Regions from separate parts of the Alteromonas sp. 76-1 genome, predicted to be linked through region 1. Evidence: predicted binding sites of a transcription regulator. Region 1 holds the regulator's gene; each other region holds the start of a gene.
The links. The regulator sigma-54, encoded in region 1, starts transcription at its own class of promoters, with help from an activator protein. The targets are predictions, from matches to a motif close to GTTGGCACGNNNNTNGNNT.
Positions count from the first base shown of each region.

Region 2: the regulator sigma-54 is predicted to act here: its motif matches at 2,875-2,893, upstream of ALT761_RS15100 (nidogen-like domain-containing protein).
Region 3: the regulator sigma-54 is predicted to act here: its motif matches at 2,876-2,894, upstream of ALT761_RS18890 (Tll0287-like domain-containing protein).
Region 4: the regulator sigma-54 is predicted to act here: its motif matches at 2,982-3,000, upstream of ALT761_RS04855 (flagellar basal body rod protein FlgF).

Region 1 covers NZ_LR136958.1:858,992-864,166, reverse strand. The annotation lists gene ALT761_RS03650 (KpsF/GutQ family sugar-phosphate isomerase) at 1-491, shown strand, start outside; gene kdsC (3-deoxy-manno-octulosonate-8-phosphatase KdsC) at 491-1,057, shown strand; gene lptC (LPS export ABC transporter periplasmic protein LptC) at 1,054-1,632, shown strand; gene lptA (lipopolysaccharide transport periplasmic protein LptA) at 1,601-2,164, shown strand; gene lptB (LPS export ABC transporter ATP-binding protein) at 2,167-2,892, shown strand; gene ALT761_RS03625 (RNA polymerase factor sigma-54) at 2,968-4,452, shown strand; gene hpf (ribosome hibernation promoting factor) at 4,482-4,769, shown strand; gene ptsN (PTS IIA-like nitrogen regulatory protein PtsN) at 4,778-5,175, shown strand, end outside.
Region 2 covers NZ_LR136958.1:3,496,823-3,501,997, reverse strand. The annotation lists gene ALT761_RS15110 (PQQ-dependent sugar dehydrogenase) at 1-811, shown strand, start outside; gene ALT761_RS15105 (invasion associated locus B family protein) at 966-1,508, opposite strand; gene ALT761_RS15100 (nidogen-like domain-containing protein) at 1,581-2,813, opposite strand; gene ALT761_RS15095 (PA4780 family RIO1-like protein kinase) at 3,086-3,940, opposite strand; gene nhaC (Na+/H+ antiporter NhaC) at 4,136-5,175, shown strand, end outside.
Region 3 covers NZ_LR136958.1:4,461,037-4,466,211, reverse strand. The annotation lists gene ALT761_RS18905 (TonB-dependent receptor) at 1-905, opposite strand, end outside; gene ALT761_RS18900 (hypothetical protein) at 983-1,411, opposite strand; gene ALT761_RS18895 (sigma-54 interaction domain-containing protein) at 1,492-2,757, opposite strand; gene ALT761_RS18890 (Tll0287-like domain-containing protein) at 2,980-3,597, shown strand; gene ALT761_RS18885 (cytochrome ubiquinol oxidase subunit I) at 4,048-5,175, shown strand, end outside.
Region 4 covers NZ_LR136958.1:1,175,322-1,180,496, reverse strand. The annotation lists gene ALT761_RS04870 (flagellar basal body P-ring protein FlgI) at 1-651, opposite strand, end outside; gene flgH (flagellar basal body L-ring protein FlgH) at 672-1,352, opposite strand; gene flgG (flagellar basal-body rod protein FlgG) at 1,364-2,152, opposite strand; gene ALT761_RS04855 (flagellar basal body rod protein FlgF) at 2,201-2,944, opposite strand; gene flgE (flagellar hook protein FlgE) at 3,072-4,448, opposite strand; gene flgD (flagellar hook assembly protein FlgD) at 4,463-5,152, opposite strand.

The DNA.
Region 1 (5,175 bases):
CCTTGGTAATGGGTGACGCCCTTGCCGTAGCCCTACTTGATCGCAAAGGTTTTACCTCTGACGACTTTGCGCTTTCCCACCCGGGTGGCAGCTTAGGCAGAAAATTACTGCTGAAAGTGAGTGACATCATGCTCACAGGTAGCGAACTACCCTTGGTAGACGAAAACGCCCTGGTTGCAGAAGCACTATTGGAGATATCCAAAAAGGGGCTGGGTATGACCGGGGTTATCGATAGCGATGGTGTTTTAGTCGGAATTTTCACCGATGGTGATTTACGTCGTATTTTAGATGCCCGCATAGACTTGCATACCGCCACGGTTACGCAGGTGATGACCAAAGGCGGTAAAACAACCATGCCTGAACAACTCGCCGTAGAAGCGCTAAATGTAATGGAAACTCATAAGATAAGTGCGCTTATGGTAACGGATGATGCCCGCAAGCCTGTGGGCGCATTCAATATGCACATGCTACTTAAAGCGGGAGTTTTATAATGAACGACACCCAAACAGCCGTAAATACACTTTATACCGCTATGCCAACGGCGTTGTATTCCTCGTTAAAACAAGTTCGATTATTAGTCTGTGATGTAGACGGTGTGTTTTCAGATGGCCGTATTTACCTTGGTAATGCTGGCGAAGAGTTAAAAGCATTTCATACCCGTGATGGCTATGGTGTTAAAGCGCTTGTGAATTCAGGTGTGGCAGTGGCGGTTATTACGGGCAGGCGTTCTGCCATTGTCGAAAATAGAATGAAAGCACTGAATGTCGCACACATTGTGCAGGGTGAAGAAAATAAATCTGACGCCCTTGCAGAACTGATGGCTCGCTTATCACTTAAGCCCGAGCATGTGGCGGTAGTAGGTGACGATATGCCTGATACGGGCATGTATCCTCACGCTAATGTAAGAATTGCGGTAAAAGACGCCCACCCTGCGGTTGCACAGCAAGCGAATTGGATCACCACGTTGCCCGGCGGCTTCGGGGCCGTTCGCGAAATATGTGACACCTTGCTTCAAGCAAACGACAAGCTACACGGAATTCAAGGTGCTAGCGTATGAAGGTATTAGGTTTTGACCGATTAGGCTTAAGTATTTCGGTGTTATTTATATTGGCATCCGCCCTGTATATTCCTATTTGGATGGACGAAGACCCTGCTCAGCAATCTGATCAAGGGCCGGACGCATTGAAGCCTGCATATAAAGCCAAAAACCTAACGACCACCTTATACAATCAAGAAGGACAGCTAAATCACAAAGTATTTGCAGCGTCGATGGAACATTACGACCAATTGGGCTTTGTTTTATTCCAAAAGCCCAGATATACATTGTATACCGACGATGCACAGTCACCGTGGGAAGTTACCGCGACAGAAGGCACTTTGTATAATAACGAATTGATACAGCTAGAAAATAATGTCGTTATTGAAAACCAAAGTGTCGATGACTTTGTAAGAACAATACGCACAGCGTTTATAGAGATAAACCTGTACACTAAGCAAATGACATCTGATCAGCCCGTGGAAATACGTGGCTTACAATATGTGATTAACAGCAATGGGTTTAACGCTAATTTGCGTACCCAGGAATACGAGTTAATAGACCATGTACAAACCATTTATTCGCCTAGCCACTAAAGCATTAGCGACTAGCCTCGCTGTTAGCCTATTTGCTATTGCGGCTATAGCGGCTGAAAGCGACTTTAATAAACCAATTAAAGTTGACTCGAAATCGCAATTTGTTGACGGTAAAAACAAAACCTCATTGTTTAAAGATGATGTAAGGATTACTCAAGGTTCTTTGGTGATAAATGCTGATGAAGTTGAAGTGATTGCCAGCGAAGGTGATGGACGAGAGATATTCGTGGCTCGCGGCAAACCAGCCAGCTATTCGCAAAAACTTGAAGACGGTGCTCCTGTTACAGCGAAGGCCAATGAAATTCGCTATGAAGTAGTAAATCGAACTATTTCTTTACAAGGAAATGCTGAGCTACAGCAAGACACCAGTAAAGTACAAGGCGACAAGATTACCTTCGACATGGTCACTGAACAATTACTTGCAACAGGCGGCGAAGACGGCGAAGGTGGCAGAGTCACTACCGTATTTACCCCTGAGGCAATACGTAAAGCGTCATCGAATAACGAAGACGATAAGGCGGACGACAACTAATCATGGCAACGTTGAGCGCACAGAGCCTTGCAAAGGCTTATAAAGCACGTCAAGTGGTTCGCGATGTAAGCTTATCAGTATCGACGGGGCAAATCGTTGGACTACTCGGCCCTAATGGTGCCGGTAAAACGACTACCTTCTACATGATTGTTGGCTTAGTTCCCTTAGATAAGGGCAAAATCAGTATTGATGACAGCGAATTAACTCACGAGCCCATGCACGAACGTGCTCGCCGCGGTATTGGGTATTTGCCGCAAGAAGCCTCTATTTTTAGAAAATTGACGGTGTTTGAGAACATCATGGCTATCTTGCAAACCCGTAAAGGGTTAAGTTCATCAGAACAAGAACAAGAAGCCGATGCGCTACTTGATGAATTTAATATCAACCATATACGTAATAGTACGGGTATGAGTTTATCCGGTGGTGAACGCCGCCGAGTAGAAATCGCACGAGCATTAGCAGCCGATCCGCAATTTATTTTGCTTGATGAGCCATTTGCTGGTGTTGATCCTATATCGGTTAATGATATAAAGAAGATCATTCAACATCTTCGTGACAGAGGAATTGGAATCCTCATCACCGATCACAACGTAAGAGAAACACTGGATGTGTGTGAGAAAGCGTATATTGTGAGCCAAGGCGAACTCATCGCGCAAGGGACGGCAGAACAAGTTTTAAGTAATCAGAAAGTAAGGGATGTATACCTAGGAGAACAATTCAGGCTATAGTTACTGTAACCGAATTGTCATTTTCAGTTTTAAGCACGGGTATATTCACAACAAGAGTTTAAAAATAAGACGTAGATGAAACCATCTTTACAGCTAAAGTTCAGTCAACAACTTACCATGACACCGCAGTTGCAGCAGGCAATCAAGCTGCTGCAGTTGTCTACGCTCGACCTGCAGCAAGAGATTCAGGAAGCACTTGACTCAAACCCTCTTTTAGAAGTTGAAGAAGGCGGTGATGACCACCCGGTTGAGAAAAACAACATGGATGGTGACGACCCTTCTGTGGAAGCGGCTCCCACTGCATCTAGCGATTCGTTGGAAGCTGGTGACGCGCTTGAAAAGAACGACCTTCCCGACGAGTTGCCAATCGACAGCACATGGGATGAGTATTACTCGGCCTCTTCTGCCCCCGCTCCTGGCCCATCGAATAATGATGACGACCAACTGTTTCAGGGTGAAACCACCGACAATATTCAAGACCATTTGCTTTGGCAGATGCGTTTAACCCCGTTTTCAGATACAGACCGCGCCATTGCTACCGCCATTATCGACTCCATTGATGAATCTGGTTACCTTAACGTACCCATTGAACAGATTTTAGAATCGGTAAACTCTGACGATGTTGAAGAGTTGGTAGAAATGGACGAAGTTGAATGTGTACTAAAACGTATTCAAATGTTCGACCCTATTGGTTCAGGTTCACGTACACCGCAAGAATGTTTGCTCGTGCAGCTTCGCCAGTTCTCAGACGATACGCCATGGCTCACCGAAGCCAGACAGCTTATTAATGAGTACTCAGACCTGCTGAGCAGCAAAGATTACCGTACGTTAATGCGCAAGAGCCGTTTGAAAGAAGATCAACTTCGCGAAGCCATGCGCTTATTGCAAACGTTGAATCCTCGTCCTGGCAGTGCATTAATTACTAAAGAACCCGAATACGTTATTCCTGATGTTTCGGTAAACAAAAAGAATGGCCGTTGGGTAGTAGAACTTAATCCCGACAGCTTGCCAAAATTAAGCGTAAATCAACAATACGCTGCCATGAGCCGACGCTCTAAAAACAGCAGCGATTCGCAATTTATTCGCTCGCATATGCAAGAAGCCAAGTGGTTTATAAAAAGCCTTGAGTCAAGAAACGACACCTTGATGAAAGTAGCAAACTGTATTGTGCAGCAACAAATGGGCTTTTTCGAGCACGGCCCAGAAATGATGAAACCAATGGTGCTAAATGATGTCGCAGAAATGGTAGATATGCATGAATCCACCATTTCACGTGTCACCACGCAAAAGTATATGCATACCCCTCGTGGCATTTTCGAGTTGAAGTATTTCTTCTCTAGCCATGTAGCAACGGAATCTGGTGGTGAGTGTTCATCTACCGCTATTCGCGCGTTAATTAAAAAGCTTGTGGCAGCGGAAACGCCCAGCAAGCCATTAAGCGATAGCAAGATTGCTCAATTGTTGGCCGAACAAGGCATTAAAGTAGCCCGGCGGACAATAGCAAAATACCGGGAATCGTTATCGATTCCGCCGTCAAACCAACGCAAAAGCCTTATCTAAAGGCCTTGATAATTTAAGGAAGACGAAATATGCAAATCAACCTTACCGGTCATCATGTCGAAATTACTGACTCTTTGCGTAGCTATGTCGATACTAAGTTCAGCAAACTAGAGCGTCACTTTGATCACATATCTAATGTGCATGTCATCCTGAACGTCGAAAAACTCAATCAAAAAGCCGAAGCCACCATGCACCTTAGCGGCGCAGAAGTGTTTGCTTCATCTCATAATACAGACATGTATGCGGCGATAGACAGCATGATCGACAAACTCGACAGGCAAGTTATCAAGCATAAGGAAAAGCTGAAAAAGCACTAAATATTAGTATGGAAATTCAAGCCATAGTAAGTTTGGACCGCACCGAGTGTGCGGTTCAATGTAATAGCAAAAAGCGTATTCTTGAGATTATTAGCGACATTGCCGCTAAGAATAATCCCGACATCGATCAGGCCACAGTGCTAGCGAGCCTACTTGCCCGTGAACGAATGGGAAGTACGGGGATTGGCAATGGCATTGCATTGCCTCATGGTCGTTTACCGGGTTTAGAACACGTTATCGCCATTATTGTAACTAGTCACCCTGCCATCGATTTTGATGCGCTTGACGACCAGCCCGTAGATATATTCTTTGCCTTGTTGGTGCCTGAAGAGAAAACAGAAGGTCACTTACAAACACTCGCTACCGTGGCGGGTAAGCTAAGTGATAAAGAAACGGTGAAAGCCAT
Region 2 (5,175 bases), 2.1 Mb from region 1:
AGAGCGCGATCCTAAAGACGATGCCTACAGCGGGGCAGTGATTGAGCGCGCAACACTAAATATTTCTGATAGCGGTGCAAATTTGTCTGACAGAGAAGTTATTTGGCATCAATCACCGAAAGTAACCGGAAACGGGCACTATTCACATCGTATGGCGTTTTCGCCGGACGGCTACTTGTTTATTACGTCAGGAGACAGGCAGAAATTTACGCCAGCGCAAAACATGGCGATGAACTTGGGAAAAATTTTGCGCTTAAATGCAGATGGAAGCGTGCCACAGGATAATCCATTTTATGGCAACGGTAGCGTGACAGAGCAAATATGGACGCTAGGGCACCGTAACCCATTGGGTATTGATTTCGACGAACAGGGAAATTTATGGTCCCATGAAATGGGCCCCCGTCATGGTGATGAGCTTAATATTATTGAAAAAGCGCGTAACTATGGCTACCCCGTTGTTTCGCAAGGCGACCATTATTCCGGTGTTAAAATACCGAACCACGAAGATTACCCTATTTATAAAGCGCCAGAAAATGCGTGGGTACCTGCCATAAGCCCAGCGGGTTTTATTATTTATAAGGGTGACATGTACAAAGATTGGAAAGGTAATGGCTTCATAGGCGGGTTGTCTTCAGAAGCGTTAGTGCGGGTTACTTTCAGTCAAGACGGTCAAAAGTGGAATGTGGAAGAGGCGGAACGTTACGAATGGGGTAAACGGGTTCGTGAGGTGGAACAAGATAACAAGGGCAACATATATGTACTTGAAGACAAAGAAGGTGGCCGCTTAATAAAACTTCAGCCCAATAATTAACAGGTGAAAGCGTATTAGGTTAAATAGAAAGAGCATAAAAAAGCCCGAATAAATCGGGCTTTGATTACCTACCAATCCGTTAAAATGGGTAGCGGGCTTCAGGCCTCTAAAATCTAGATCTTTCGTGTTAATCCCACTTCTCATTTGCTATTAATTACCTGTGGGTTAGTAATTTTTCGTAGACCTGCGTGAAGCCACTAAGAGAAAAGGGGAGTGTTGTTTGTTCATTTTCTGCATTCATAAAAGCAACCACAAAGCGCGTGCCCTTTTTAAGCTCTGCTAGCATGATATCGTCTATAACAATGTTGGTTTCGCACACTTTAGTGTCACACTGCTGAATGCTAACTCGAACCGGCTTTCCGTCATCTATTTTTATTCCTAAACCGAACTCTTTCTTTGCAGTGTTGCTAAATCTTAGAGTAAGAATAGGTTGTTTTTGTGCCGAAAGTGCAATGTTTATAGCTGCTACAACGCCGGCCTTTTTATTGTTGCGAGCAATCAATACTTGGCTAATGAAACAATGCTTGTCTTCGCATTGATAGCTCCACCTTTCTGAAACACTGTTCTTCGAAGGCATTGGGGCATCAGTTGATGTAGAGCTTGAGTTGGGGGAAGTTTGTGCCCCAGCGTTTAGGGTGAAGATGAGAAAGAGGGCGGCTAATGTCGCAACTTTGATTTGCGATAATATGTAACTCATTGACAATTTCCAGGGTAAAAAGAAGGGGCTGTAAAGCCCCAAAAAATGCAAATAATATAAACTGCTAGCAGTTTATTTAGTTTTCTTACGAGCGCGGATGGCGAATAATCCAAAAGCTGTTAGCAGAACGAAAAACATTCTTGGTTCGCTTACCGATGTAGGTTCAGCAACAAACTCAGTGATAGGTGTTTGCGTCATAACCACATCGCCAGATTCAACAAATGATAAACCGGTAACAAATGCCAATGCATCGTCTGGGTCAATCATGTTCGTAGTGTCGATACCCAAAACACGAAACTCAGTCACGCCGTCAGGACCAAAGAAGTACTCTTCTTGGGCTGTAAGGTTATCGGTGAACTCCCAACCAGAGGCGCCCATCAACCATAATTCGTAATCAGCATCAAAGCCCGTTGGCAAAATAACCGAGGCTATTTCTGGACCAGACTCCACCACGTAGTCGTATCCAATCGCTACGTCAGGGTCGATAAAAACCACTTCATTGTCTGAAATACTAAACTCGAATTCCCAACTGCCATCAACATCATCTGAAGGCATGAAAGGGTCAAGCTCAGTTCCTGCACCTTCGCTACCAGTTGGCGCTGTGGCTAGCGTTACTTCACCGTTACGAACAGAGTATGCCCATATACCGTCCTCGCCTACATTTGAGGAATTAACGAGTTCTAATATCGCTTCTGAATCACTACCAGGTAACGCAATAAATTGTTCGTCAGTTAGAGATACCCCGGCTCTAGATTGACCCCAAGTAATTGAATCAAATGAGATCCCTTCATCGCGGTATGAAAGCTCGTCGTAGCGAAATTCGATATCAACATCACCAACGAGGCCTGTCTCGTCAGAGCGGTCGATGATTAATGCTTGAAAGGTATTTTGACGATTGATTTCATCGTCGCCGTTATAAAATGCATCTGTGCTCATGTCTAGCCAAGTAACGGCGACAACACCCTCTGACGGTGAGCCAATATAGGTGTCACCGCAGCTCCAGCAGTCGTAGTTTCCCGATGCAAAAAAAGGCGTTAGGGACGCTATAGCAGGCTCTAAGTCTGAAAGCTCACTGCTATATAAATCGATGCCCCCGTTTGTAAATGCGCTAAATGTGTCAAAGTTTACTCCATCAATATTTACATCGAAAGGGAGGTCGAACGTAGGAGAAAACTCGGAAAAAGTTTGGTCGGAACCATAGCCAGCTTCGCCTCCCATGCCCGAGATAATAACGTCAGCGTGAGTTTGCAAGGAGAACGCGGCAAAAGAGAGGGACGCAGCAAGAAGTGTGTTCTTAAATTTCATTATAAATTATATCCTTATAGATAGTTTCTTATTTTTATTAAACGCATAGCGCGGCAGGCTAAAGCTAAATCCATGCCAATTGCTAACCATTTGATTTGTATAATAAAGTTTTGGTGGGTGGTTTTTGTTGTAACGAAGTTGTAAGCAATTCTGACAGTGTAAGCTACTGATTGTATTAAATTTGATCAGTTCTTTAGGGTGGGGCAATGATGTCGGAGTACTTTATATGAACGAATAGCGGGCAAAAAGTACTCTGAACTCATTTTTGTTTGTTAATCATCATCCGAAAAATTAATACGCGCTAACCGTTCTTGCTCTTCATCAGCAGCTGCTTGTATTTCTTCAAGAATGGCGTCTACGTCAGCATCTTCACTGTCATCTTCAAACTCACCGGTAAGGACAGAATTAGGCGTTAAGTTAGCCTCTTCAAACAGTGCCCACATTTCCTTGGCGTAGTTAGTATTCAATAGCTCAGGGGCAAAGTCACCGTAGTAACGACGAATGTTATTAACGTCGCGAGCAAACATGGCTTCAGCACTGTTGTTGGCTGAGGCATTCACCGCTTGTGGCAAATCGATAATCACAGGGCCTTTGTCATCAACAAGAACGTTAAACTCAGACAAGTCGCCGTGAATAATACCCGCGCAAAGCATTAGCATAATATTGTGCATCATGAGTTTATGCTGGGCTATTGCTTCTTCTTTGCTAAAGCTCACATGCCCTAATTGGGGGGCTACATCGCCGTGTTCATCAGACACCAGCTCCATCAGCAGCACGCCGTCAATGCAACAGTATGTATCTGGTACACGCACACCGGCTTCATTTAAACGTGATAGGGCATCAACCTCTGCAGTTTGCCAAATCTCTTCTTCTATTTGGCGTCCGTAGCTAGAACGTTTGCCCATGGCGCGTGCTTGTCGGCCACCTCGCACTTTGCGACCTTCTTGATACTGTGCCGCTTTTTTAAAGCTACGTTTAACCGCATCTTTATAAACCTTTGCGCAACGAACGTGTTCACCACAGCGAACCACAAAAACATCGGCTTCTTTACCGCTCATTAAGCGGCTTAGTACTTCGTCAATTAAACCATCATCGACGAGAGGTTGTAGGCGTTTAGGTATTTTCACTCAGTGCCTGCTAAATGGTGTTGGGTTTTCATCATTGTTGATAAAGGTGCTCTATGTTTATTTAATTTGCTTAACTAGTATACCAGTGTTGAAAACTAAGAGCAGTGAAGTAGAGGCAATTTTTTCTAGCCGATCTGTTATGGGCTAATATCCGTAACGAAATAAGGAATGGATTTCTAAATAACGGACATTGACATGAATAACAAGCAACCTGTCACACCCAGTTTGTTACTTGCTTTAACCCCTGTGGTGCTAACCCTTATTATCTTAGGTACCCAGATATTCTACTTTGGCGTATTCGAACCACACATTCCGCTCACTATTGGGCTAGCGTTAACCAGTTTAGTCGGCATGTATTTAGGCCTCACTTGGGTAGATATCCGAGAAGGTATTTTCCACGTGGTTCATGTTGCTTTACCATCGGTGTCGGTCCTCATTACCGTTGGCATGATTATAGGTGTTTGGATAGCTAGCGGAACCGTTCCCACCATTATCTACTATGGGCTAAAAGCCCTTTCTCCCGAAATCTTCTTGGCTGCTGGCATGATTATATGTGCAGTAGTTTCTGTTTCCTTAGGGACCAGTTGGGGAAGTGTCGGTACTGTTGGGTTAGCATTAATGGGTATTGGCGAGGGCTTCGATATTCCTATGTACTGGACGGCCGGAGCGGTAGTATCTGGCGCTTTCTTTGGCGATAAAGTCTCGCCCTTATCTGACACCACAAATTTAGCCCCCGCGGTGACGGGAACCGATGTGTTTTCTCATATCAAAAATATGATGGCGACCACAATACCGGCCATGTTAATCGCGTTAGTCATTTACATAGCCGTTGGCTTTTTTGTTATCGACACGCAAAGCGTTTCATTTGAAAAAATTTCGGGAATTACTAACGCGCTACAAGATAACTTTTATATCTCTCCTTGGGCACTGTTACCTGCTGTTGTTGTAATGGCGCTGGCACTTAAGAAATGTCCGCCATTGCCCTCGTTATTCGCTGGTGTTGTAGTGGGTAGTGCAATGGCAATGATTACCCAAGGGCAGAACTTACAGTCGATTTTTGATTTTGCCAATAACGGGTACTCGATTGAAACCGGTATTGCAGAGATAGACGGTTTATTAAACCGCGGTGGTATTCAGTCTATGATGTGGACTATTTCGCTTGTTCTTATTGCACTAGGCTTTGGTGGCGCGCTTGAAACCACAGGGTGTTTGCGAAGTATTATTAATGCAATAAA
Region 3 (5,175 bases), 1.1 Mb from region 1:
ATGCTGGCCATCGAAATTGCGCGCTGGGATGCGTTATCCATGGCGTGTTGGTTGCTATTTCCAAACACGCTGACTTTTAGCATACGCTCATCATCGGCTTGGTATTGATAACCTAAGCGATACCACGCCGCATCTATAAACGTAATATCCATGGCAAGGGCTGCAGTACCACTGTTGTTAGTGTTCAGTGTTTGGTAGCTGACATCTAGGCTATGCTTGCCCCAACTATAGCCTGCACGAAGTTTACCGCCGTTTCTTTGGTACTGAGAATTAGGGATAGTTATGTTTGAGCCTGCATCGTTAGAGGCAGCCTCGCGCTCGTCACGTTGCTGGTGGGTAAATGCGCCGCTAAAAAAGCCATTGTCTGTGCCATAAAATGCATTGGCTTGGTACTGCTGTGCATCGCCGGGAGAAAACGCACCGGCGCTGGCATTAAACTGCAGGCCATTAGCTTGTGCAAACAAGTGCTGAGCGTCGGCACGAATGTCTAGTTTACCGCCTAAGGTTTCAACCCCTGCACTTACCGGTACTATTCCGCGATACAGCACGGCCTGAAGGCCGGGTTCAGGTAACACATGTGAAAGCGGGGAATCCATAGCGTTAGGGCCTGCGCCCGCAATATCTACACCATCAATAGTCACGCCGACTCTATCACCATAAAGGCCACGGTATTGAATTAACCCGGTTACGGGGCCGTTTCGTGAAATAGTTACGCCAGGAAGGGCGGCGAGTTGATCGCCATAGTCAGCTTCGGTATTGGTAGAGGCCGAAACCGGCGCATTATTAGTGAGGGTGAGCGGCTCGCCAATAACGGTAATTACTTCTGTTGAAGCGGTGTCTTGAGCATACAAAAAAGGGGAAAAACCAGCAGTACATACTGCTAGTGCAATGGCTGTTTTTTTCATAATTAATCCATTTTAATTAAACAACATCAGCGATAAAGCTGATAAAAGCGCGTTATAAATAAAGTGTTATGGGAAAACTATGAAAGGGGTGGAGCGCGTGACAGCGGAGCCGCGTAGGCGTATGCCGTATAGGGCCGCTGTGCAATGGCAGTAGCAAGGTTGTTATAACTAACAAAGGTTATTAAGGGAAGTGAAAACTCAGGCGACTTTACCGCGTTGGGTAAATCAGAAAGTAAGCTATTGGTACAGTCGACATGTTTTACCGGTATTTTGCTAATATCGACACTAACATAAACAAACTCACCGGCATGTTCAGTAGCGCTTAATGATATCCAGCGCATGGTACTGCCGGTACAGATAAGCTCTATATCGTTGTTGCTGTCGTTAAACTGGGTAGTAAATTGCTGGGCCTTTTCCATTGAAACAGCCGCAAGCCCCAATGCCATCGCATTTTGCAATAGCAGGGTTAGGCATACTAGCAGTGTAAATAATGACTTCAATGGCAAAGCAGTATTCTATTTCTACCGGAACTTATCTAATAATACGTTAAAAATAGGATGTTGAAAGGGTTTTTACTGCGAGCTATTTAACCCTTAACCTTTAACCCTAGCGATTGAAGCTTACGATATAACGTCCGCTGGCTGACGCCAAGTGCATTGGCAAGAGTGTCTATACTGCCTTCGTGCTTTGCCACTACCTTTTCAAGGTACTTAGCTTCAGCAGCTTCCAGAGTGAGCACTCTTTCATTTGTGTGGACAGTGAGTTCGCTAACTAGCTCGGGCAAATCGGTTGGGTAAATCACATTTTCATCTGCCAACAAGTATGCCTGTTCCACAATATTTTTAAGCTCTCGAATATTACCTGGGTAGGTATAGTTGGTTAGCATTTCAATAGTGGATTTGTGTAAACGCTTTTTCGAAGGCAGTTCATGCAACATGTGGCTGCACAGCAATGCAATGTCACTTTGACGCTCACGAAGTGGCGGAAGGTGTATGGGGAAACCTGCAATACGGTAGTAAAGATCTTGTCTGAATTCACCTTTTTCCACTAAGGATTTTAAGTCTTTATGGGTAGCGCATACTAAACGGAAATCGGCTTTTTTTACTTGTACGCTTCCAACTGGGCGGTAGGTTTGAGTTTCAAGCAGTCGCAGTAACTTCACCTGCATGGTAAGAGGCACATCGCCAACTTCATCAAAAAATAGCGTTCCGCCTTGGGCGGCATCAACTAATCCTTTTTTGTTTGATTGTGCGCCAGTAAAAGCGCCTTTCTCGTAGCCGAATAACTCCGATTCAAAAAGCGTATCAGCTAACCCCGTACACTCTATTACCACAAAAGGTTTTTCGGCGCGGTGGCTACTGGTGTGCAGGGCATGAGAAACCAGCTCTTTACCTGTGCCCGTTTCACCTTGAAGCAACACGGCTATATCAGATTTTGCGGCCCGGTTAATTTTATTCAGCATGGCTTTAAAGGCGGGAGACTCACCTATCATTTTACCCTTGGTAGGGTAATTTGATGCAAACGCGAGTTTATCTAATATCTCTAAGTAACCAAGCAGGTCGCCATTAGCGTCGTGAACCGGCCGCATGAGAATATCACAATAGCTTTGACCGCTTTTTGTGGTGTGAATGTGAACCACACTTGCAGTCCGGCCGGTGTCTTTGCATTGCTGAATAGGGCAGCTTTCACCGCATTGATCACAAGGCTTAGTATTACCGTGTGACACCTTAAAACACTGACTTTTACCCGGAATAATATCCACAGGGTAGGTATTGCGATAAGGCTGATTAACCGCTTCTATTACATACTGATGATTAATGAAAATAGCGGGTTTATCGATGGCATCTATCATTGCCTGAACAATCGAGATATTCATGTAACAGCTTCACCTAGCGATACGGGGTGGGTGCGCGTGCGGTATAGATACAACCTACACCCATAAGGTAATTAATCTAGGTTTAAGGTATCACATTGGCACGACCTTTGTAGGTCTCTAAACGAATACGTGGGTAGCATCACGCCACATAATGACCAAATAATACGAGGGGATAACCTTCTCGCATCAGGAAAAACTATGAAAACGTTATTAACGGTTAGTGCGATAAGTGGATTACTCGTATCAACTGCATTGTTCGCCGAAGCTCAGTTTCCTCAAGATAAAATTGCGTCTGAACATGTCCTAAAAACTGCGACATTAGCAGGCCCCGAAGATAAGCTAAATCAAGCACGTAGCAATGCCAAAGCACTAGGGGGCGCGTTAAAATCGAGGCTTCAGCAAGCTATTTCAAAAGGTGGTTTGGAAGCAGGGGTAGAAGAGTGTTATGTGGCTGCTGGGCCTATTGCAGAAGCACTCAAAAAGGATGGTTGGACGGTAGGGCGTACCGCGCTGCAGGTGCGCAATCAAGACAACAAACCTGATAAATGGGAAGAAGCTCAATTGCACGAGTTTGCAGATGCCTTATCTAAGCAATTGCCTATGCCGCTAGAGGCATCACAATGGAATGAAGAAACAGGTGAATTGCGCTATATGTCAGCGATTGTTACGGGGCAAGTATGTACAGCCTGTCATGGCAATAACGTGGCCCCAGCAGTGTTAGATATTATTAAGGATAAATACCCTGAAGATACCGCCACGGGTTTTGCGCCGGGCAGTTTAAGAGGGGCTTTCACGCTTACCTATTCACCCGAATAGCCATTTCTTTATTTAGAAGATGCAACGGGCCTTTACTGGCTCAGTTGCATCTCTATCGCCTCTCGCCTATTTCTTCTTACTCTCTTTACTTATTTCTATTCACCTAATTCCTTTCAAGTGCTTTTTGCAAACCCTCCACTTTCAGATTTTTTGATCCGTTACTTCATTTAATTCCCTTCTGTCAAAAATGGCGGTGATTGTCATTTTTGGCGCAATTTCCTCTCATCTTGTTTGAGATGGATCAACGCGGCTAGTACGACTTAGTGGAATAATTACGCGGCACAGTAGGGGATACATAAGGTTAGGAGCTGTAGGGCCTTAGCTGGCGTAAAGCTTGCTAAACCTCATACAGGAAGTATAAGTCTTACGGTGCGGCCTTTTAGTTAAGGTTTATGATTTATATAGAATTTTAGCGGCTTGCCGTACTGTTTTTAACTAGGGAGAATACCCATGAGCGATACGCTAGTCGAACTATCGCGGTGGCAATTTGCGCTAACTGCGATGTTCCACTTTATATTTGTGCCCTTAACCTTAGGGTTGAGTTTCATGCTTGCCATTATGGAATCCGTTTATGTGATGACAGGCAAAGAAATTTACAAACAAATGACTCAGTTTTGGGGCAAGTTGTTTGGTATTAACTTTGCCATTGGTGTGGCCACCGGCCTCACTATGGAGTTTCAGTTCGGTATGAATTGGTCCTACTATTCTCACTATGTAGGGGATATTTTTGGGGCGCCGCTGGCGATAGAGGGTTTAATGGCGTTCTTCCTAGAATCGACTTTCGTTGGGTTGTTCTTCTTCGGCTGGGATAAAATGTCGAAGGGAAGACACTTAATGACCACTTGGTTGGTGGCTATTGGTTCTAACTTCTCAGCACTATGGATACTCATTGCCAATGGTTGGATGCAATACCCTGTAGGCGCAGAATTTAACTTTGAAGCCATGCGCATGGAAATGACAAGTTTTGCCGAGGTTATCTTCAACCCTGTCGCGCAAGTTAAGTTTGTGCATACCGTCTCAGCGGGCTACGTAACAGGTGCCATGTTTGTATTGGCCATTTCTAGTTATTACCTACTTAACCATAAGCATATCGCATTTGCCCGTCGTTCTTTCGCTATTGCGGCTAGCTTCGGCCTAGCGGCTACCTTGTCAGTGATTGTGCTTGGTGACGAAAGTGGTTACGAATTAGGTGAAGTGCAAAAAGTGAAATTGGCTGCGGTTGAAGCGGAATATGAGACCCACCCAGCACCTGCGCCTTTTACCGTATTTGGTATTCCTAATGATGAAAAAGAGGAAACCGAATACGCACTTCAAATTCCTTGGGCAATGGGCATTATTGCTACTCGTTCACTTACCGAGGAAGTGAAAGGCCTAAAAGATATTAAAGCCGAAAACCGTTTACGTATTCTTGATGGTATTAAAGCGTACGGTTTGCTCGATAGTGTTCGAGATGGAACGGCTTCAGCAGACGAAAGAGCCGTGTTTGAAGCACACAAAGATAATATGGGCTATGCCATGTTATTAGAGCCATTTACGGATGATGTCACACAGCCTTCTGAAGCGGCCTTACAAAAAGCA
Region 4 (5,175 bases), 320 kb from region 1:
GGAATAACCTTTTTCTGGCTGTGCACCTAATCGCTCGTTAATCACATCAGCTAACGCTTTTGCAGTTGAAAAGTCAGGGTAATGCAAGTTCAGAGTTAATGAATCGCCATTAGCGAAACCGCTTGGTACGGTTTGCTCTACCATAGCGCCGTTGGGAATACGGCCTACAGTGGGTGTATTAACCACAATTCGTGAACCATCGCCGCCTTGTGCACCAAAGCCACTTACTACCAAGCTACCTTGCGCTACTGCATACACTTTGCCATCTACACCGCGAAGGAATGTTTGTAAAAGCGTGCCGCCTTGCAAGCTACTCGCTTCCCCTACTGACGACACGGTAATATCAATGGTCTGCCCTGGCTTAGTAAAAGCAGGCAATTCTGCGTGAACAGCTACCGCTGCCACGTTTTTGATCTTGGGTTTAGTGTTGGAATCTAAGCTGATACCAAAGTTACTTAGCATGGTACGAAAGCTTTGCTCGGTGAAAGGACTTTGTTCACCAGTACCAGGTAAACCGACCACTAAGCCATAGCCTACTAACTGGTTGCTTCTCACCCCTTGGATACTTGCCAAGTCTTTGATGCGTTGTGCATTAACATTGCCAGATAGCACCAGTGTTAATGCGATAAGTAGTACTGAAAACAAACGCATAATAATTCTCCTAGCCCCGCTTAAAGCGGCCACCATGATGATGTGAAAAACTTCGTAAGCCAGCCTTTTTCCTGCGCACTAGCAAAGGAACCCGTACCGCTGTATTGAATTCTGGCATTAGCTATCTTTGTCGATAACACTTCATTTTCGGGACTAATGTCAGATAAGCGAATGATGCCCGTTAAACGAATGTATTCATCGCCATGGTTTAGAGTGAGCCACTTTTCGCCGCGAATAACTAAATTGTCATTGGGTAGCACTTCCACTACCGTAACCGAGATATTTCCCGATAAACTGTTACTTTGGTTTGTTGCCGCATCACCTGCAAAGTCGTTTGACGAACTTACGCCAAGCTGAACAGATTGGCCGCCAATATTTAATGCTTGCCCACCTAATCCGGTGATCGTGTCTAAATCTACCGTGGTGTCTTTTGATGTCGATGTACCAGCTGATTTACTCGCGTTGGTATTTTCACTTAACGTGATAGTAATAATGTCGCCAACCCGTCTAGCCGTCATATCTGAATATAAGCTATTGGCCATATAAGAGCGGAACAGCGAACCATCTTCTACAATCTTCTCGCGAGGATAATCAGGTACCACTGGGGCAAACGATGGATCGTTTGCTTGAACCGGTGGCTGGTTAGTGCTTGCACAACCTGCCAATATTGTCACTGAAAGAAAGAGTCCGAGAATTCGCATAACATTACTCACTAAAGTTGCTGAATGACTTGTCCAAGCATCTGATCCACCGATGAAATCACTTTCGAGTTCATCTCGTACAAACGCTGACTTTCAATCAAATTAACCAGCTCTTCGGTCACATTCACGTTAGAGGTTTCTAACGTACCCTGTGCAATAGTGCCTATACCTTGAAGGCCTGGCACACCTTGAATAGGCGCGCCACTTGATGCGGTTTCAACGTAAAGGTTCTGTCCAATAGGCTGCAGACCAGTTGGGTTAATGAAGTCTGATAGGTTCATTTGCCCAAGCACTTGCGGCTCGGCTTGACCACGAATTGACACGCTAATTTCACCGTCTTGTGAAATGGTAATTTGCTGCGCGTCCTCTGGAATAGCCACCTCAGGTTGTAATAGAAAGCCAGCGCCGGAGGTCACTATTTGACCTTGGTCGTTCATTGAAAACTGGCCGTTTCTAGAATAAGCAATGGTGCCGTCTGGCTGTAATATTTCAAAATAACCCCGCCCTTGAATAGACATGTCCAATGCGTTATCCGTGGTCAGCAAGTTACCTTGGGTATGTGCTTTTTGCGTTGATACTACCTTTGAACCAGAACCTAACATAAGGCCCGAAGGTAGTTCGGTATCAGCTGATGAGCGGCCACCAGGTTGGTTTATGTTTTGATAAAGCAAGTCTTCAAAAATTGCTCTGTCTTTTTTAAAGCCTACCGTTGATGCGTTAGCCAGGTTGTTCGATACCACCGCGACATCTGTTTGTGCGGCATCAAGACCTGTTTTACTTATCCACAATGCTGGGTGCATGGCGACCTCCTAACCTTTAAAGTTCGTATAACGAAATTGTTAACTATTTTATAGAATGCGTAGTAACTGGTTGCCGCGAGAATCTAGCTCGTCAGCTTGCTTCATCATCTTCACTTGAAGCTCATAGTGGCGCTGAAGGCTTATCATGTTGACCATTTCGTCAACGGCATTCACGTTCGAGCCTTCCAACATGCCAGACATTACTTTCACACCAGCACTTGCTGGGGCTACCGTACCGTCTTCCATTCTAAATAAACCATCAGTGCCTCGTTCCATATCGGCATAGTTCGGCTTAACCAATTTCAGCCGGCCAACATCTTCAATCACATTTTCTGGCGCGCCTAGCTGTCTCATTGACAACGTGCCGTCCATACCGATATCTAAATTATCTAGTGGTACAGGGAGGAAAATTGGACCGTTATCGCCTAAAACGGGGCGATTGTGCACATCTGTCAAAATACCGTCGTCACCAAGCTTAAAGTTACCGTCACGAGAATAGGCTTCTTGCCCATTGTCATCTTGAACGGCAAACCAGCCATCGCCTTGTATCGCAACGTCTAAATCACGACCCGTTTGAATCATAGGACCTGATTCATAGTTGTTTGACGGACTTTCGGTCATTGAAAAAACGCGAGACGGCAAACCTTCGCCGTAGGCAGGCATTGACCTTGCCTGTTCTAACTGAGCTCTAAACCCAGTTGTTTGCGCGTTAGCCAAGTTATTGGCACGAAGCCCAGTACCTAAAAGGTCTTGAGATGCACCACTGGCAGCAATGTAGAGAAGTTTGTCCATGACTGACTTTTGACTCTGGTTAAACCATATACAGGTTTTGCAATCCCAGTGCCAACATGCACAAATAGAAGTGGATACAAAAAAACCGCAACTAAAGTTGCGGTTTTTGCTAGTTAAACATCAATGTTTATCGGATGTTCAGGATAGTCTGGTTAAGCGAGTTATTCACTTCGAGTGCTCGAGAGTTAGCCTGGAAGTTCCGCTGTGCAATAATCATATCGATAAGCTCAGTGGTTAGGTTAACGTTAGCTTGTTCAAGGGCTGATGAGTTTATTTCACCGAAAGTCCCCGTAGTCGCTTCACCCGCCAATGCTTCACCAGATAGGATACTTTCTTTCCACTCAGTGCTGCTTTGCTGCGTTAAGCCCTGCTCATTAGCAAATCTCACTAAGGCCACACGCACGATAGGTTCTGACGTACCGTTTGAGAACGTCGCTCGAACCAAGCCGTCTGGGCCAATATCAATACCCGTCAAACGACCAACAGGCAAACCATCTTGCTCTAATGACGTCACTTCGAATGCCGATGCGTATTGCGTAGGTTCAACCGTAGTAGCATTTGAAGGGTCTAAGTTAAAATCGATCCCTATTTGTTGAGTCGCATCCGCACCGTTTGATAATGCAGAACCAAGCGCTTCAGTCTTTAATTTGTAATCGGTAGTTTGAATGCCATCCGGTGATTCAATACCAATAAAGTCACCACCTTGAGAAAACACAAGCTTAGCTGCTGTAACGCCGTTACCCGTGTTAGTACCTAGCGAGTTTACCGCTGTAGTGGGGTCGGAATCAGTACCGGTAGAGTTCACTAAATCAGTAAGTTGATCGTCTACCGCTGTCGCCACATACCATTCATTGTCTGCCGCCACATCTTTAACAAAATAGTAAGTCATCACGTGGCTGTCGCCTAGTGAGTCATAAACCGTTACCGAGGTTGCCGCATTGTAGGTAAGTGGATCTTGTGGATCAAATGCGGCTGGATCTAATCCCTGATCACCAGCAGGTAAGTTCATACGAATATCAACTTCTGAGGTTTGTGCTGGAGAACCTGATGAATCTGGAATTTGCACTGGCTCTGTAGTACTCAATGCAACCGATGAACTGGTAGAGTCTGAATTAACAGGGAAACCTAAAAGTAAGTCGCCGTTACTGTTAACCACGTAGTTGTCGTCATCTAACTTGAATTGACCGGCACGGGTAAACGAGAAGTCTCGTGAGGTTTCATCAGGCACGGTGGCAAAGAAACCATTCCCAGTAATCGCCAAATCAAGTGCAGTATTGGTGAACTGCAAGCTACCTTGCGAAAACTGCTGGGCCACATCTTGTGTCAAAACACCGTCGCCCACTTTGGTTTTACTTCCAGCCAATAGTGATGTGGCGTACACGTCGCCGAATTCAGCGCGAGACTCTTTAAAGCCAACAGTATTTACGTTTGCGATGTTATTCGCGGTTACATCTAAATCTTTTTGTGCGGCAGCTACGCCACTTAGTGCAATATTAAAAGACATGCTTCTTTCTCCTGCTAACTGCCGATTTGAATAACGTCATCAAGACTAATGCTGACTTCGCCATCTAAATTTAAAATTACGCCCTGACCACTGCCGGCCAAACTAACACTTCCTACATGACGATTAATGGCAGTATTCAATTGAACGCCTTCACCGTTTAATTCGCCTGTAGCACTGATTACGTAGTCACCCGCTGGCATATCGTTGCCTTGGGTGTCCTTGCCATCCCATTCAAATTGAATGTTGCCAGCAGCTTGTGTGCCAGCATCAATAGTCTTAATCACTTCACCGTATTGATTTTCAACAGTGATAGTCATGTTTTGTACGCTCTGCTCATTGACCACAACACCCGATACGCCTGCAGCGTCGCTAGACATGTGCCCTACGTTGCCCTGTACCAACACGTTCTGACCAATCAAGCTAGATGCTTGCAATGCTTGGTTAGATGTCATCGAGGCGGCGAATGACTCGAACTTATCATTCAACTGAGAAATACCATCAGCCATAGTGAATGATGTCATTTGCGCTACCATCTGATCGTTATCTACGGGTTTAGTAGGATCCTGATTCGCTAATTGCTCGGTTAACATGGCAAAAAAGTCTTCTTGCGAAAGCTGTTGCTCTGTTCCATCGACAACCGGAACCGTCTCTTCTTGCCAGTAGAGTTCGTTGTTCAGGCCAGTGGTGTTGTTAATTGTGGTCACAGTATTTTCCTCACATTACCTAT